Regions from separate parts of the Isoptericola sp. NPDC056573 genome, predicted to be linked through region 4. Evidence: riboswitches for the same ligand, from Rfam matches in the RefSeq annotation. Region 4 holds a riboswitch; each other region holds the start of a gene.
The links. Region 4 has a riboswitch for thiamine pyrophosphate ahead of thiO (glycine oxidase ThiO). Riboswitches for the same ligand answer to the same signal wherever they lie in the genome.
Positions count from the first base shown of each region.

Region 1: another riboswitch for thiamine pyrophosphate. It lies ahead of ACFQ8E_RS15735 (thiamine ABC transporter substrate binding subunit); the one in region 4 lies ahead of thiO (glycine oxidase ThiO).
Region 2: another riboswitch for thiamine pyrophosphate. It lies ahead of ACFQ8E_RS18010 (bifunctional hydroxymethylpyrimidine kinase/phosphomethylpyrimidine kinase); the one in region 4 lies ahead of thiO (glycine oxidase ThiO).
Region 3: another riboswitch for thiamine pyrophosphate. It lies ahead of ACFQ8E_RS08680 (ECF transporter S component); the one in region 4 lies ahead of thiO (glycine oxidase ThiO).

Region 1 is NZ_JBHTUY010000008.1:238,255-242,413, reverse strand. Features, by position in the region: gene ACFQ8E_RS15750 (sulfite exporter TauE/SafE family protein) at 1-380, shown strand, start outside; gene ACFQ8E_RS15745 (PAS domain-containing protein) at 537-1,316, shown strand; gene ACFQ8E_RS15740 (DUF4235 domain-containing protein) at 1,342-1,608, opposite strand; TPP riboswitch at 1,765-1,869, shown strand; gene ACFQ8E_RS15735 (thiamine ABC transporter substrate binding subunit) at 1,941-3,020, shown strand; gene ACFQ8E_RS15730 (ABC transporter permease) at 2,996-4,159, shown strand, end outside.
Region 2 is NZ_JBHTUY010000011.1:80,262-84,420, forward strand. Features, by position in the region: gene ACFQ8E_RS18010 (bifunctional hydroxymethylpyrimidine kinase/phosphomethylpyrimidine kinase) at 1-1,345, opposite strand, end outside; TPP riboswitch at 1,336-1,478, opposite strand; gene ACFQ8E_RS18015 (hypothetical protein) at 1,607-2,272, shown strand; gene ACFQ8E_RS18020 (YcnI family protein) at 2,361-3,173, shown strand; gene ACFQ8E_RS18025 (copper resistance protein CopC) at 3,170-3,799, shown strand; gene ACFQ8E_RS18030 (hypothetical protein) at 4,005-4,159, shown strand, end outside.
Region 3 is NZ_JBHTUY010000004.1:256,995-261,153, reverse strand. Features, by position in the region: gene nadD (nicotinate-nucleotide adenylyltransferase) at 1-323, shown strand, start outside; gene ACFQ8E_RS08700 (hypothetical protein) at 316-1,404, shown strand; gene rsfS (ribosome silencing factor) at 1,401-1,847, shown strand; gene ACFQ8E_RS08690 (histidine phosphatase family protein) at 1,844-2,533, shown strand; tRNA gene ACFQ8E_RS08685 (tRNA-Ala) at 2,626-2,698, shown strand; TPP riboswitch at 2,862-2,973, shown strand; gene ACFQ8E_RS08680 (ECF transporter S component) at 2,967-3,605, shown strand; gene ACFQ8E_RS08675 (ATP-binding cassette domain-containing protein) at 3,610-4,159, shown strand, end outside.
Region 4 is NZ_JBHTUY010000005.1:34,287-38,445, forward strand. Features, by position in the region: gene guaA (glutamine-hydrolyzing GMP synthase) at 1-846, opposite strand, end outside; gene thiE (thiamine phosphate synthase) at 952-1,623, opposite strand; TPP riboswitch at 1,655-1,757, shown strand; gene thiO (glycine oxidase ThiO) at 1,747-2,979, shown strand; gene thiS (sulfur carrier protein ThiS) at 2,976-3,221, shown strand; gene ACFQ8E_RS10010 (thiazole synthase) at 3,242-4,084, shown strand.

The DNA.
Region 1 (4,159 bases), on a different contig from region 4:
TCTTCGTGGCCGTGGCCGCGAGCCTCGGGTTCCTCTTCGGTCTCGGGACCGCGGGCATCAACCCGTCCTGGGCCCTCGCGCTGCTCATCGGCGGCCTGATCGCCGCGCCGATCGCCGCGTGGCTCGTCCGCCTGGTGCCGCCGCGCGTCCTCGGCTCCGCCGTCGGCGGGATCATCGTCCTCACCAACGTGCGGACCCTGCTGTCCCTCGACTCGTTCCCGGTGAGCGACGGCGTGCGCACCCTGGTGCTCGCGATCATCGCCGTGGGCTGGGCCGCCGCGGTCGTCTACTCCTTCGGCCAGCACCGCAAGGCGGTCGCGGAGGAGCGGGCCGAGGCGGCCGGCGAGCAGCCGGAGGCGGCGGCGACGACGGTCGCCTGACGGTCCGAACCCGTCACGGGCGCCGACAGCACCACCGAGCACCGCCACCGCACGTCACCCGCCGTGCGGTGGCGGTGTCGTGCCGTCCCGGTACCGTGGTGGAGCCAGGAGAACTGCGCGCCGGACCCAGCTGCACGGCACTGGGGGTGGTCCTCGATGTCCAGCACGCCCAACGACACACCGCGCCGCGAGCTCGTCGCCCTCGCGGAGCTGCTGGGTGCCGGGAGCCAGCTGCTCGTGGGCCGGTACCGGGTCGACGTCGCCACGGGGGAGTGGTGGTGGTCGGACGAGGTGTTCCGGATCTTCGGGCGTGAGCCCGGCTCCGTCGCGCCGGGGCCCGAGGTGCTGCGCGCCCACCTGCACCCGGACGACCGTGAGCGGCTCTCCCGCACGGCGGTGGTCGCACTGGGTGCCGGGCGGCCGTTCTCGGGGGCACACCGCGTCGTGGACGACCACGGGCGCACGCACACGGTCGTCGTCACGGGTCAGGGGCGGCACGGGAGCGACGGCGCGTCGTCGCAGATCGTCGGCTACGTCATCGACGCGAGCCCGGTCGTGCGCGACGCGCTGGAGCGCGAGGCGCACCGCGCCGTCTCGCGCGCGTTCGTCGCCGCCGCGGCCGCGGAGCAGGCCAAGGGCGCCATCATGGCCGTCTGCGGCGTGGACGAGTCGGTGGCCACCGAGGTCCTCGCCGACGCGGGCGCGCAGGTCGGCGTGTCCGCCCAGTCGGCGGGGGAGCAGGTGATGAAGGAGCTCGCGCGACCGGTCGGGGACCGGGACGCCGCGCTCACGGCGGCGGAGGTGGTCCGGTCGGCACCGCCCGCGAAGGACGCGGCGGACCGCCTGAGCAGCGCGCTCGCCGCCGTGCGGCCGGTGGACCGACCGCACGGCCACGACGCGCAGCTGGCCCGCCGTCGTCCCCGCGCGAGCCACTGACGGGACCGCGCGGGGAATCGGCGGGTCAGCGGCCCGAGACGAACCGGGCAGCCGCGCGCCCGGCGCCCTGGCGGGCGAGGCGCTTCGCGAGCACCGCGACGCCGCCCGAGACGGCCGCGAAGGTGACCGCCTGCACGATGGAGAGCTCGTCGTCGTCCAGGTCGGTGGGCGCCACGTTGCCCGTCGCCCGCTCCCAGACCACCCCGATCAGCTTCTGCGCGACCCATCCGGCGGCGATCGTCAGCACCACCGTGCCGACCTTCACGCCCAGCGGCTGCTCGGTGTCCGTCACGTGCTCTCCCTCGGTCTGACCCGGCGTGCTACCGCCGGGGCGTCGTCCTGGTCCGGCGTCCACGGCCGACGGGCGGTGTCACGGCACGTCAGGCACGTCACACCCCGAGGCCGAGGACGGGACCACGGTAGCGCGGTGTCGACGGGTAGGCTCGTGCTGATACGACAGGGGAGCGCCCACCGGCGCTGAGAGTGCGGACCGCCGCAGACCCTCGAACCTGACCCGGTTAGCACCGGTGGAGGAAGTCGGGAATCTCGTTCCCTGCGGACGGCAGCACCACGACGGTGCCGGGCGCCCGCAGGACCCCCTTCTCGCACCTTGAGGAGGACAGCATGACGCTGAGCACCACGACCAGGACCAGGAGCGCGGCAGCAGCGGTCGGGGCCGTCGCGCTGCTGCCGCTGCTGGCGGCGTGCGGCGGCGGGACGCCGGCGGACGAGGGGAGCGGGGCGTCGAGCACGGTCACGCTCGTCACCCACGACTCGTTCGCCGTCTCCGACGAGGTGCTGGCCGCGTTCGAGAAGGAGTCCGGCCTCACCGTCGAGCAGGTGGCACCGGGCGACGCGGGCACGCTGGTGAACCAGCTCGTGCTCACCAAGGACGCGCCGCTGGGCGACGTCGTCTTCGGTGTGGACAACACCTATGCGTCGAGGGCCGTCGACGCCGGGGTCTTCGAGGAGTACCAGCCCGCCGACCTGGCCCCGGAGGTCGCGGCCTACGCGCCCGCCGACCTGGCCGGCACGCTGACGCCGGTCGACGTGGGCGACGTCTGCATGAACCTCGACGACGGCTGGTTCGACGAGCACGGCGTCACGCCCCCGACGACGCTCGAGGACCTCGCGAAGCCGGAGTACCAGGACCTCACCGTAGTCACCAACCCCGCGACGTCGTCGCCCGGCCTCGCGTTCCTGCTCGCGACGATCGGAGCCTTCGGCACGGACGGCTGGGAGGCCTACTGGGCCGACCTGCGGGACAACGGCGTCAAGGTCGCCGAGAGCTGGGAGGACGCGTACTACGTCGACTTCTCCGGCGCCGGTGAGGGCGGGCAGCGGCCGATCGCGCTGTCCTACGCGACGTCGCCCGCGTTCACCGTGAGCGACGACGGGACGTCCTCGACGACCAGCGCGATGCTCGACACCTGCTTCCGGCAGGTCGAGTACGCGGGGGTGCTGGCCGGTGCGGAGAACCCGGACGGCGCGAAGCAGCTGGTCGACTTCCTCACCTCGCCCGAGTTCCAGGCCGACGTGCCCGGCCAGATGTACATGTACCCCGCCGACCCGGACGTGGAGCTGCCCGCCGACTGGCAGCAGTTCGCCCCCCTGGCCGACGAGCCGTTCGATGTGGCGCCCGCGGACGTCGCCGCGCACCGCGACGAGTGGATCGAGCAGTGGACGGCGACGGTCGTCGGCTGACGCGCCCCGTGCCGCACGCCCCGCGCAGCGCCGCCCGCCCGGCCTCCCGGGCGGCGCGGTGGCGCGCCGACCGGTGGGGCGCGTGGCTGGGCTGGGGTGCCGCGGTCGTGCTGCCGCTGGGCTTCCTCGCGGTCTTCTTCGCGTGGCCGGTGGTGTCGCTCGTCCTGCAGGGGTTCTTCACCGAGACCACCGCGGGGCGCACGCTCGACCTGTCCGGCTTCGCGGAGGTGCTGTCCCAGGAGCGCACGTGGCGGATCGTCGGGCAGACGCTCGCCCAGGCGCTCACCGGCACGCTGCTGTCGGTGCTGCTGGGCCTGCCGGGCGCGTACGTGCTGTACCGGTGCAGGTTCCCCGGGCGGACGCTGGTGCGGGGTCTGGTGACGGTGCCGTTCGTGCTGCCCAGCGTCGTCGTCGGCGTCGCGTTCCGCGCGCTCTTCGCCCCCGGCGGCCTGCTCGGCTGGGCGCACCTGGAGGAGAGCTTCGCCGGCATCGTGCTCGCCCTGGTGTTCTTCAACTACGCGGTGGTGGTGCGCACGGTCGGCGGCATGTGGGAGCGCCTCGACCCGCGCGCCGAGCAGGCCGCCCGCGCGCTCGGCGCGACGCCCTGGCGCGCGTTCCGCACCGTGACGCTGCCGGCGCTCGGCCCGGCGATCGCGTCGGCCGCCGCGGTGGTGTTCCTGTTCTGCGCGACGGCGTTCGGCGTCGTGCTGGTGCTCGGCGGCCTGCGCTACGGCACGATCGAGACGGAGATCTGGACGCGCACCACCCAGTTCCTCGACCTGCGCTCGGCGGCGGTGCTGTCGGTGCTGCAGCTCGTCGTGGTGGCGGGCGCGCTGCTGGTCAGCTCCCGCGCACGGGCGCGCCGCGAGCGGGCCCTGCACCTCACGAGCGACAGCGTGTCGGCGCACCGGCTGCGGCTGCGCGCCGGCGCCGACGGCACCGACGTCGCGCCGGCGCTCGTCACCCTCGTCGTCGTGGCGGGGCTGCTCGTGCTGCCCATGGCGGGGCTCGTCACCCGGTCGCTGCGCGCGCCCGACGGGTCGTGGGGCCTCGACAACTATGTGGCGCTCGGCACCACCGGCGGGCGCAACGCCCTGACGGTCACGGTGTGGGAGGCGCTGGGCAACTCGCTGCGCACC
Region 2 (4,159 bases), on a different contig from region 4:
CGCCGGCCGCGCGCAGGTGGTCGAGGTACGCGGCCGTCGTGGGGCTGGCGGGCACGTCCTGCGGCTCCCCGCCCAGCCAGCGGGTGTGCAGGTCGAGCTCGGTCACCAGCGCGCCGTGCGCGCCGCCGGCCCAGAACGCCTGCTCGGCCCGCGTGGGAGCCAGCTCGCTCGCCCGCGCGAGGCAGCGCGCGTAGTCCCGCAGGTAGAGCGCGTCCTGCTCCAGGTACGTGCGGAAGTGGTCGGCGTCGAGCGTCCCGTCGCCCAGCGACCGGACGAACGCCAGGTCGTCGATCGCGGCGCGCACGCCCGCGGCGTCGTCCCACCAGCGGGAGACGACGTCCTCCGCCCCGTCCTGACCTGGTGCTCCGCCCTGTCCTGGAGCCCCGCCCGCACCGGACGGCGCGAGCGGCTCCGCGACGCCGGCGCGCAGCCCCACCAGGTGGTCGACCGGACCGTTCCCGCCGCCGACGCGCAGGGCCTCCCCGGCCCGGATCGCCGCGGTCAGCCAGGCCTTCGTGCCGCGCAGCGCCTCGGCCCAGTCCCCCGTGCGCGCGTACCGCGCGGCCAGGCCGCTGGACAACGAGCAGCCGGTGCCGTGGGTGGAGGTGCTGGTCAGGCGCGGCCCGGGGAGCTCCGCCAGCACGCCCTGCGGCCCGACGAGCGCGTCCGGGGCCCCCGCCCCCGTCGCGCCCGTCCCCGAGGCGCCCAGGTGGCCGCCCTTCGCCACCACCAGGACCCCGTGCCGGGAGGCCAGGCGTCGCGCCTGCTCGAGCGCGGCGGGCCAGTCCGCGGCCGACGGTTCCTGCGCGAGGACCGCGAGCTCGGGCAGGTTCGGCGTCACGACGTCCACCCGGGACAGCAGGTCCCGCACGGCGTCCTCGGCCGCCGGGTCGAGCAGGCGGTCCCCGCTCGTGGCGACCATCACCGGGTCCAGGACGACGGCGGGTCGCGCGCCCGTCGCGCCGGGCGGCAGGGCGTCGAGCCAGGCGGCCACGGCGTGGGCCACGGGGGCCGAGGCGAGCATCCCGATCTTCACGGCGTCGACGGCCACGTCGTCGGTGACGGCGTCGAGCTGCGCGGCCAGGAACGCGGCGGGCGGGACGTGCACGTCGCGCACCCCCCGCGTGTTCTGCACGGTCAGGGCCGTGACGGCCGCCATCCCGTAGCCGCCCGCGGCCGCGATCGACTTGAGGTCCGCCTGGATCCCGGCGCCCCCGGACGGGTCGGACCCGGCGACGGCCAGGACGCGGGGGCGACTGCCCCTCGTCGGCGCCGGGGCCGCGAGAGCAGGGGCGGTGGAGCCGGCGCTGCCGGCAGAGCTGTCTTCAGGTGCGCGCGCACTCATGTCGACATCCCTTCGCTAGTACGAGCTAGATCAGGTTCGACGGGTGTGTTCTCAGCGCCCGCCGGCCGGGTCGCGACGTCGTCGTGACGATGTCGCGGCGATGACCGGTCGGGACGCACCCCGTGTCGTGCCGCCCACCGTAGCCCAGGCCCGCGCGGGCGGCGGGCGGCGTCCCGCGGCGCGTGTCGGCGTCACGCCGCGCCTCGCCAGGCCCTCGCGCCGCAGGCCCGCGGCCTGTTCGCGGCGCGGTAGGGTGCGGGGGTGCCCGTGGTCGTCCGTCGTGCGCGCGAGCTCCTCGTCGCCGGCACGACGCTCAGCATCGCGGCCGCCGCCCACCTCCTGGCCGGCGGCGCGCTCCCCGGGGCACCCCTCGCCTGGCTCGTCGTCGTGGCGCTCACGGCGCCGCTCGCGGTGTGGACCGCCCGCCGCCGGCTGACGCTCCCCCGCCTGCTCCCCGCGATGGTCGCGCTCCAGCTCGTGCAGCACACGACCCTGTCCGTGCTCGGCGCGGCGGGCACGGACGCCTCGCCGTTGGCCTCGCCCCTGCCCTCGACGCCCGGGGCCGCGTCGGACGGGCACGCCCTGCACGCGCTGGGCCCGGGCTCCCTCGGGCCCGCGACCGGCAGCGGGCTGCACCTGCACCGCGCGGACGACCCCGGGACGACGTCCTGGATGCTCGCCGCGCACGCTGCCGCGGTGCTGCTCACCGCCCTGCTGCTCGCGGCGGGCGACCGAGCGGCCGTCAACGTCGCGGGTCAGCTGCGGCTCGTCGCGGTCCTCGTGCTGGGCCCGGCGGCGCCGCCCGTCGTCCGCGAGCCCGCCGTCGTCGTCGGGCGCACCTGGCACCCTCTCCGGGCCCGCGCCGTCCGGCGCACCCCGCCACGAGGCCCCCCGCTGCTCCCGGGCGCCCTCGTGCGCGCCGCCTGACCCTGCCCTGGTCCGTCGTCGGACGGGGGCGGGTCCCTCGTCGTCCGACGACCCCTGACCACCCCTGAGCACCAGGAGCAGCACACCCATGTCCAGGACCATCCCTGCCCTCACCCCTGCCCTCCGCGCGCGCCGCCTCGCCGGCGCCGCCGCCCTCACCGTGCCGGCCCTCGTCCTCGGCGCGGCCGCGGCCTCCGCGCACGTGACCGTGACCCCCGACGCGGCCGAGGCCGGGTCGTACGCCACCCTCACCTTCAAGGTCCCGAACGAGTCCGCTGAGGCCTCGACCACCGCCGTGAAGGTCGACCTCCCCACCGACACCCCGTTCACCAGCGTGTCCGTGGAGCCCGTGCCGGGCTGGACGGCGAAGGTCACCCAGGCGCCCCTGCCCGAGCCCGTCGAGGTGCACGGCACCACCGTGACCGAGGCGCCGGCGAGCATCGAGTGGACCGCCGACGACGCCGACGCCGGCATCGCTCCGGGCGAGTTCCTCCGGTTCACCGTGTCCGCCGGTGCCGTCCCGGACGGCGTCGGGGAGATCGCCCTGCCCGCCACACAGACGTACTCCGACGGCGAGGTCGTCGCCTGGGACCAGGAGGCGACCGGCGACGCGGAGCCCGACCTCCCGGCACCCGTCCTGCAGGTCCTCCCGGCGGCCGAGGACGGCGGCCACGGCACGGCGTCGGCAGCCGGCGCCACGGACTCGGCCGCCGACGCCGGCGCAGACGCGGGCACAGACGCGGGCACGGACGCGGCGGCCGACGACGACGCCTCCGGCACCCTCCCGCTGGCGCTCGGCGCGGCGGGCCTCGGTCTTGGGCTGGTCGGCGCCGTCACGGGCGTCGCCGCCCTGGCGCGGACCCGCGCCACCGGCACCGGCACCGGCACCGAGCAGCGATGAGCGCGCGACGCGCCCTCGCCGCAGCCGGGTCGCTCGCCCTCGCCCTCGGCCTCGGGGCCGCGGGGGTCGCCGGCGCGGCGCCCGCGAGCGCCCACAACGTCGTCGTCGGCACGTCGCCGGCCTCGGGGTCCGAGGTGACGGAACCGCCCGGGTCCGTCGACGTGACGTTCGACGACGTCGTGCTCGACCTGTCCGCGGAGGGCTCCAGCACGGTGATCACCGTGACGGACGCCGACGGCACCGACTACGCGACCGGATGCCCGACGATGCAGGACCGCACCGTGTCGGTGCCCGTCGCCCTCGGCGAGGGCGGCGAGTACACGGTGGACTGGCGGATCGTGTCGGCCGACGGGCATCCGACCAGCGGCGCGTTCTCCTTCACCTACGACCCGCCGGCCGGGGCCGAGGCCGCCACCCCGGCGACGGACGCGCCGCCGTGCGCCCCGGCCGGGGCCGCGGGCGCGGACGAGGCGTCCTCCGGAACCGCTGACGGCGCGTCGGCCGCCGAGGACGGGGGCGGCGACGCCTCCGAGCTGGTCGTGGTGCTCGGCATCGCGGGGGGCGTCGTCGTGCTCGCCGGCGCGGCGGTGCTCGTGGCGCTGCGGCTCGCGCGACGTCGCGGCTGACGCACCGCACCCTGCGACGTGTCAGGGCGAGGGCCGGGTATACCGCGCCCTCGCCCTGACACGTCGCGGCGGCCCCGAGCTGTCAGGGCCAGGGCCGGATATGCCCCGCCCTCCCCCTGACAGGTCGCGGTCGTGACCCTCCGGGACGCCCGCGTCGTCGTCGGGTCGTCCCCGCACCGGGCCGGAGCCGCCTACGATGCCGAGCATGGATGCGGGGCAGATCGTCGGGATCGTGACGGGCCTGGTCGTAGTGGTCGTGCTGGTCACGGCGGTGGCCTTCTGGGCGGCGCGGCGGCGCAGGGCCGCGCGTGGGCGGGCACAGGACCTCGAGGCGGAGCTGCAGCGGCTCGGCGTGGAGGC
Region 3 (4,159 bases), on a different contig from region 4:
GGGACCTGCACGAGCAACGACCCGACGCCGACCTGTTCTTCATCAGCGGCGCCGACGCGATCGAGCAGATCCTGACCTGGAAGGATGCCGCGCTCCTGTGGGAGATGGCACACTTCGTGGCTGTCACGCGGCCGGGGCACCAGCTCATGGTGGACGGCCTGCCCCACGACGGGGTCACGACGCTGGAGGTCCCGGCGCTGGCGATCTCGTCGAGCGACTGCCGTCGCCGGGCGCAGGCCGGCCAACCGGTGTGGTACCTGGTGCCGGACGGCGTGGTCCAGTACATCGCCAAGCACGGTCTGTATCGAGGTCTCGATGAGTGACAACAACCCGTCCCGCCCGCTGACCCGTCGCGAGATCCGCGAGCGGGAGCAGGCCGCCGCCGCCGCGCAGGCGAACGCCGGTCCGCCGGCGCCGTCCGGGCCGGAGTACGGCGCGCCCGCCGCGGCGAGGTCGCCGTACGCCCCGCCCCCCGGGCAGGCGCCCGCGCCGCGCTTCTCCGCGCCGGCGACCAGCGCGCCGTCGCGGCGCTCGCTCCGCGAGCAGAGCCCGGCGCCCGCCGCCCCGGCCCCCGCGCCGATGGTGCGGCCGCCGTCCACCTCCGCCGGGGTGCGCGGGCTGGACGAGACCGGTCGCCTGGCCCCGATCCAGCGCCCCACCGGCGAGATGTCGCGCGCCGTCGCCCCGACGCCCCCGGTGCGCCCCGCGCCGCCGGCCGGCGCCCCGACCGCGCCGCCCGCGCGCCCCTCGACCCGCCGCGACCAGGGTGCCGCCACGCCCGGCGCCACCGGGCTCGGGCTGCCGCCGCTGGCCGCACCGACGAGCGCCGCGCCCCCGGCCGCCCCGGCTGCCAGCCCGCCGGCCACGGTCGCGCCGCGCCCCGACGGCCCCGCCCGCCGTTCCCCGTTCGCGACGACGGGCACCGCGTCGCCGTTCGGCGCCACCGCGGCCTCGGCGCCGCCCGCCCAGGCGGCACCGAGCCCGGCGCCGCCCGCCGCCACGTCGGTCGCGCCCCCGCTGCCCTGGGCGAGCCCGACCACCGAGCGGCCCGCGTCCGTGCCGCCGTCCCGCCCCGCTGCGGGCCCTGCACAGCCGTCGGCCGCGCCGGAGCGACCCGCCGCGTCCCCGTTCGACGCGCTGGTCGCGTCGGAGCAGCCCGTCCGCGCGCGGTCGGCCGCGCCGCTGGACGACGAGGACGACGACGAGGACTGGGACGAGCCCGAGGCGTCATACACCTGGCTGCACTACATCGTCCTCGTGGTCGTCGCGTTCGTGCTGGGGCTCCTGGTCTGGAAGCTGCTGCTCCAGGCGCCCGACGACAGCAACTTCCAGACGGACACCGACGCCGCCGCGCCCGCGGCCGGCGTCTCCCTCACGTACGAGCACCCCGGAGCCGCTGCATGACCGCTAGCCCCCGCGCCGTCGAGCTGGCGGTCGTCGCCGCCCGGGCCGCGTCGGACCGCAAGGCGCAGGAGATCATCGCGCTGGACGTGAGCGACCAGCTCGTGCTCACCGACGTGTTCCTCATCGCCTCCGGCACGAACGAGCGCCAGGTCTCGGCGATCGTGGACGCCGTCGAGGAGGCGATGTTCCTCGCCGGCTCCAAGCCGATCCGTCGGGAGGGCAAGGCGCAGGCGCGGTGGGTGCTGCTGGACTTCGGGGAGGTCGTCGTCCACGTGCAGCACGCCGAGGACCGCGTGTACTACGCGCTCGAGCGGCTGTGGAAGGACTGCCCGGCGGTGGAGCTGCCGGAGGACGCGCGCGGCGGTGACGGCGCGGCGGCCGCCGCCGAGTACGGCGACGGCGGGGGCGACGGGGCGATCCGTCTCGCGGGCGACGAGCGGTGACGGCCGGCACCGTCGTCCTGCTGCGGCACGCCCGCACCGCCTACAACGCGTCCCTGCGGCTGCAGGGGCAGATCGACATCCCGCTCGACGAGGTCGGGCGCTGGCAGGCGGCGGAGGGCGGCTCCGCGCTCGCGTCGTCGCACCGCGCGACGCGCATCGTGTCGTCCGACCTGGGGCGCGCCGTCGAGACGGCGACCGCGTACGCGGACGCGCTCGGCGGGCAGCCCCTGGTCACCGACGAGCGCCTGCGCGAGCGCGGCTTCGGCGCCTGGGAGGGCCTCACGGGCGCGGAGCTGCAGGAGCGCTGGCCCGAGGAGTACGCCGCCTGGCGCCTGGGCGCGGAGCCCGTGGGCGCGGGGGCCGAGACGAAGGCGGCGGTCGCGGAGCGCATGGCCGAGGCCCTGGCCGAGCATGCCGGCGACCTGGACGACGACGCGACGCTCGTCGTCGTGTCGCACGGCGCCGCCATCTCGCTGGCGGTGACGGCGCTGCTCGGGCTCGACCCGACCACGTGGCGCGGGCTGTCGGGGATGCATAACGTGCACTGGTCGCACCTGCACCGTGCGGGCGAGGGTGCCGTGCCCGCCTGGCGCCTCGTGGCGCACAACGTGGGCGCGGGGTACCCCCTGGACCGCTGGCAGGCGGGGCCGGACTGGAATTTGGAACCTGGCCCGAAGTCTGCCTAAGATATCGACGTTCCCGAGGGGCGCAAGCCCGGAGGAACGCACCGAATCAGACGAATCGCCCGGTCGCCCGTCGGCCGCGAGAGTCGGTTCTCGGGGCTGTGGCGCAGCTGGTAGCGCACCTGCATGGCATGCAGGGGGTCAGGGGTTCGAGTCCCCTCAGCTCCACCCCGACGAGAAGGCCCGGAACCACACGGTTCCGGGCCTTCTTGCGTGACCAGGGGTTTCACGGTGCGGGACGCCCTTGCGCCGACGCCGTCGTCGCCTAGGGTCGGACCTGCGGCCGCGTCGTCGGCCGCCGTGAAGTCACACCTGAAGTCACATCTGAAGACACCCATGACAGGGGAGCGCCGTCGAAGGGGCGCTGAGAGTGCGGGCACAGCCGCAGACCCTTGGAACCTGCTCCGGTTAGCACCGGCGAAGGGAGTTACCTGGAATGTCCGCGCCCACTTTCGCGCGCAGCGCGTCCCTGCGGTACCGCACCGTCGACCTCGTCACCGTGGCCATGCTCGGCGTGGCCGTCGGTGTCGTCTTCTGGGGCTGGACCCAGCTCTACCACCTGCTCTCCGCCGGGCTGGCGGTCGCCTTCCCGCCGGCCACCGGGCTGCTCGGGGGCGGCTGGCTGCTCGGCGGCGTGCTGGGCGGCCTCATCGTCCGCCGTCCGGGCGCGGCGCTGCTCACCGAGGTCGTCGCCGCGAGCGTCGAGGCGCTGCTCGGCGCCGGCTGGGGCTTCTCGGCGATCGTCTCCGGCGTCGTCCAGGGCTTCGGCGCCGAGCTCGTCCTCGCCCTGTTCCTCTACCGGCGCTTCGGCGCCGCGGTCGCGGCCCTGGCGGGCGCGGCGGCGGGCGCGTGCGGCGCCGTGTACGAGTGGTTCGCGTACTACCCGGACTGGGAGTGGGGCTTCCGGCTGGCGTACCTGGGCCTCTTCGCGCTCTCCGGCGCGCTGCTCGCCGGCCTCGGGGGCGCGGCGCTCGTGCGCGCCCTCGCGCGGGCGGGCGTGCTCGACGCGTTCGGCCCGGGTCGCGACCTCGCCGACCGCGCCGCCGACCGTGCCGTCGACCGCGCGCCGGCCTGACGGCGTGGCGCACGACGACGTCCGGGCGCGCGTGCGAGGGCTGTGCTGGCGGCCCACCGGGCGCCGGGCCCCGACGATCGAGGGCCTCGACCTCACCGTCGGCGCGGGGGAGCGCCTGGGGCTGGTCGGTCCCAGCGGGGCGGGCAAGTCGACCGTGCTGCACGCCCTGGCGGGCGTGCTGGGCGACCCGCTGCCCGGCGAGCTGTCCGGGACCGTCCACGTGGACGGCGGGGTGGGGCTCGTCCCGCAGGACCCGGGCTCCGCGGTCGTCGCGGCCCGGATCGGCCGGGACGTCGCCTTCGGCCCCGAGAACGCCGGCCTGCCGCGGGACGAGATCTGGCGCCGGGCCGGGGAGGCTCTCGACCGGGTCGGGCTGCGCCACCCGCCCGACCGGCCGACGTCGGCCCTCTCGGGCGGCGAGCTGCAGCGGCTCGCGCTCGCCGGGGCGCTGGCGAGCGCGCCGGGCCTGCTGCTCCTGGACGAGCCGACCGCGATGCTCGACCCCGCCGCGGCGGCCGAGGTGCGCGCCGCCGTCGTCGGCGCGCTGGAGGGCT
Region 4 (4,159 bases):
GGCGACGAAGTCGCGCTCGATCTGCTCGACCTCGCCCTCGCGCAGCAGGCCGTGGTCCACGTGCACGCAGGTGAGCTGGTCGCCGACGGCGCGCTGCACCAGCGCGGCGGCGACGGCGGAGTCCACGCCGCCGGACAGGGCGCAGATGACGCGGGCGTCGCCGATCTGCGCGCGGATCGCGGCGACCTGGTCGGCGATGACGTTGCCCGGCGTCCAGTCGGGCGCGAGCCCCGCGCCCTCGTACAGGAACTTCTCCAGCACGGCCTGGCCGTGCGCCGAGTGCTTCACCTCGGGGTGCCACTGCACGCCGTACAGGCGACGGCCGGTGTCCTCGAACGCGGCGACCGGCGAGCCGGACGACGTCGCGAGCACCTGGAAGCCCTCCGGCGCGGCGTGCACGGAGTCGCCGTGGCTCATCCAGGTGGTCTGGTGGTCGGGGGAGCCCGCCAGCAGCACGCCCGCCTCGCACACCTCGACCTCGGTGCCGCCGTACTCCCTCTGCCCCGTCTGCGCGACGGTGCCGCCCAGCGCCTGCGCCATCGCCTGGAAGCCGTAGCAGATGCCGAGCACCGGCACGCCGGCCTCGAACAGCGCCGGGTCCACGAACGGGGCGCCCGTGGCGTACACCGACGACGGCCCGCCCGAGAGGATGATCGCCGCCGGGTTCTTGGCGAGCATCTGCTCGGTGGTGAACGTGTGGGGCACGATCTCGGAGTAGACGCGGGCCTCGCGCACGCGGCGCGCGATGAGCTGCGCGTACTGCGCGCCGAAGTCGACGACGAGGACCGGTCGCGGCGTGGGCGCCAGGTCGGCGGTGGTGGGGGTGTCGGTGGCGGGAGACGTCACCGAGCCATCGTAGCCGCCGGACGGTACCGCTCCCGGGCCCTTCCCACGGGTCACGCGGTGGGGTAGGTCACCTCGACAGCGCGGCGGCGCGCCGGCCGTCGGCGGTCAGGCCAACCGCTCCCGCAGCTCGCGCGCGGCACGCCCGGGGTCGGGCGCCTGCGTGATCGCGCGCACGACGACGACGCGCGACGCACCGGCGTCGAGCACGGCGTCCAGCCGCTCGGCGTCGACGCCGCCGATGGCGAACCACGGCGTCGTCGGGCGGGTCGCGGCGACCTCGCGCAGCAGGTCGAGCCCGACGGCCGCACGGCCGGGCTTGGTGGGCGTGGCCCACAGCGGGCCGACGCAGAAGTAGTCGACGTCCGGGTCGGCCTCGGCCTCGGCCGCCTGCGCGGCGGAGTGGGTGGAGCGGCCCAGCACCGGGCCCGGCCCGAGCAGCGACCGGACCGCCGGCACGGGCAGGTCGCGCTGCCCCATGTGCACGACGGGAGCGCCGGTCAGCCCGGCGACGTCGGCCCGGTCGTTCACCGCCCAGAGCGCGCCGTGCTCCGCGGCGACGCGGGCCACCACGGCCTGCAGCTCGAGCTCGCGCGCGACGTCGAGCGTCTTGTCCCGCAGCTGCACGACGTCCACCCCGCCCGCGAGCGCCGCGTGCAGGAAGTCCTCGAGGTCGCCCCGGTCCTCGCGGGCGTCGGTGCACAGGTACAGGCGGGCGTCGGCGAGGCGGGCGCGGGTCGGGCCGGCGGCGGCATCGTGGTCGGGGGTGGTCGTGGTCACGCCGGCCAGGGTAACCACGGCCCGGGTTACAGTGGCCGCGCACGGGAGCCCCGCTCGGGGCTGAGAGGGCGTAGGAGCCGACCGTCGAACCTGATCTGGGTCATGCCAGCGAAGGGAGCGCACATGCCCACGTCCACCGGTCCGTCCGCCACCCCCTCCGACGTCGTCGTCGTCGGCGGCGGGATCGTCGGTCTCGCGGTGGCCTGGCGGGCCGCGGACGCCGGCCTCGCCGTCACGGTGCTCGACCCGTCGCCCGGCGACGGCGCCACCCGCGCGGCCGCGGGGATGCTCGCGGCCGTCAGCGAGGCGGACTTCGGCGAGCGGGACCTCGCGCGCCTCAACCTCGCGTCGGCCGCCCGCTGGCCCGCGTTCGCCGTCGACCTCGCCGCCGCGACCGGTCGCGACGTCCCGCTGCTGCGTGCCGGGTCGCTCGCCGTCGCGTACGACGCCGACGACCTCGCCCTCCTGCGTCGCGTGCTGGCGCTGCACCGGGAGTGGGGCCTCGCGTCCGCGGAGGTCTCCGTGGCCGACGCCCGGCGCCGCGAGCCGTACCTCGGGCCGCGGCTCGCCGGGGCGGCCCGCGTCGAGGGCGACCTGGCCGTCGACCCGCGGGGCACGCACGCGGCACTCCTCGAGGCGCTGACCCGCGCGCCGGGCGGCACGGTCGTCCGCCGCGCCGCCGTGCGCCTGGAGCGGGACGCCGCGGGCCGGGTGGTCGCGGCGCACGACGCCGCCGGGGTGCGGCACGCCGCCGGGGCCGTGGTCCTCGCGGCCGGCGCCGTCCCTCCCGCGGGGCTGCTCGACGGCGTGCCGGAGGTGCGCGTGCCGGTGCGGCCCGTCAAGGGCGTGACGCTGCGCCTGGACGCCGGGCCGGGGCTCGCCCTCGAGCACGTGGTGCGCGGCACGGTGCAGGGCCGGCCGGTGTACCTCGTGCCGCGGGGCCCGGGCACCGGCGCCGGCCCGGGCAGCGGGCCCGGGCACCGGGAGATCGTCGTCGGCGCCACCAGCGAGGAGCGGCCGGACGACCGCCGCGCCGAGGCGGGCGGCGTGTTCGCGCTGCTGCGCGACGCCCGCGCCCTCGTGCCCGGGATCGACGAGGCCGCGCTGGTCGACGTCACGCCGCGCGCCCGCCCGGCCACCCCCGACAACCTGCCGCTGGTCGGCGCCACCGCCGTGCCCGGACTGCTGGCCGCCGTCGGGCACGGACGCAACGGGGTGCTGCTCGCGCCGCTCACCGCCGACGCGGTGCTCGCCGCGCTGACCGGCACGCCGCCGCCCGACGACGCGCTCGACACCCTCACCGCCGCCGACCCGCGACGCTTCGCGCCCGCAACCCCCGAAGGAGCCCTCCCGTGAGCACGCCGTCCACCTCCGCAACCGCCGTCGTGAACGGCGAGACCTACCCGCTCGACGGACCGCACGGCGACGGCGTCGAGGCCGTCGTCGCGACCCTCGTCCCCGCGTTCGTCGCCGACGGCTCGGTGCAGGGCATCGCCGTCGCCGTGAACGACGCCGTCGTCCCCCGCGGCCTGTGGGCCGGCACCCGGATCGCGCCCGGCGACCGGGTCGAGATCGTCACCGCCGTCCAGGGCGGCTGACCACGAAGCACGGAGGAAGCATGACCAGCACGCACGCCGAGACCACGTCCCGTCCGCTCGCGCACCCGCTCGTCGATCCGCTCGTGGTCGCCGGCACGGAGGTCGGCTCGCGCCTCGTCATGGGCACGGGCGGGGCGTCGAACCTCATGACGCTGGAGGACGCGCTGGTCGCGTCGGGCACCGGGCTCACGACCGTGGCGATGCGCCGCGTCGCAGTACGGCCGGGAGGCGCGGGCGCCGAGGACGGCGGCATCTGGGGCCTGCTGGAGCGGCTGGGCATCCGCGCCCTGCCGAACACGGCCGGCTGCTTCTCGGTCGCCGAGGCCGTGCTCACGGCGCAGCTCGCCCGCGAGGCCTGCGGCACCGACTGGGTCAAGCTCGAGGTGATCGCGGACGACGTCACCCTGCTCCCCGACCCGCTCGGCCTCGTCGAGGCCGCCGACCGGCTGGTGCGCGACGGGTTCGTCGTGCTGCCGTACACGAACGACGACCCGATCCTCGCGCGGCGTCTCGAGGACGTCGGGTGCGCGGCCGTCATGCCGCTCGGCGCCCCCATCGGCACGGGCCTGGGCGTGCTCAACCCCCGCAACATCGAGGCGATCGCGTCCGCCGCGCGCGTGCCCGTCATCCTCGACGCCGGGGTGGGCACCGCGTCCGACGCCGCCCTCGCGATGGAGCTCGGCTGCGACGGCGTGCTCCTCGCGACCGCCGTCACGCGCGCCGCCGACCCGGTCCGCATGGCGCACGCCATGCGCCTCGCCGTCGAGTCCGGGCGCCTCGCCGCCGGCGCCGGCCGCATCCCGCGCCGTGAGGGCGCGCTGGCCAGCTCCTCCCCGGACGGTCGCCTCGACCTCGCCCTCTGACGCGGTGCTCCACGCTGCCGAGGTAGTCCGATCCGTGCCGAGGTAGTCCGATCCGTGCCGAGGTAGTCCGATCCG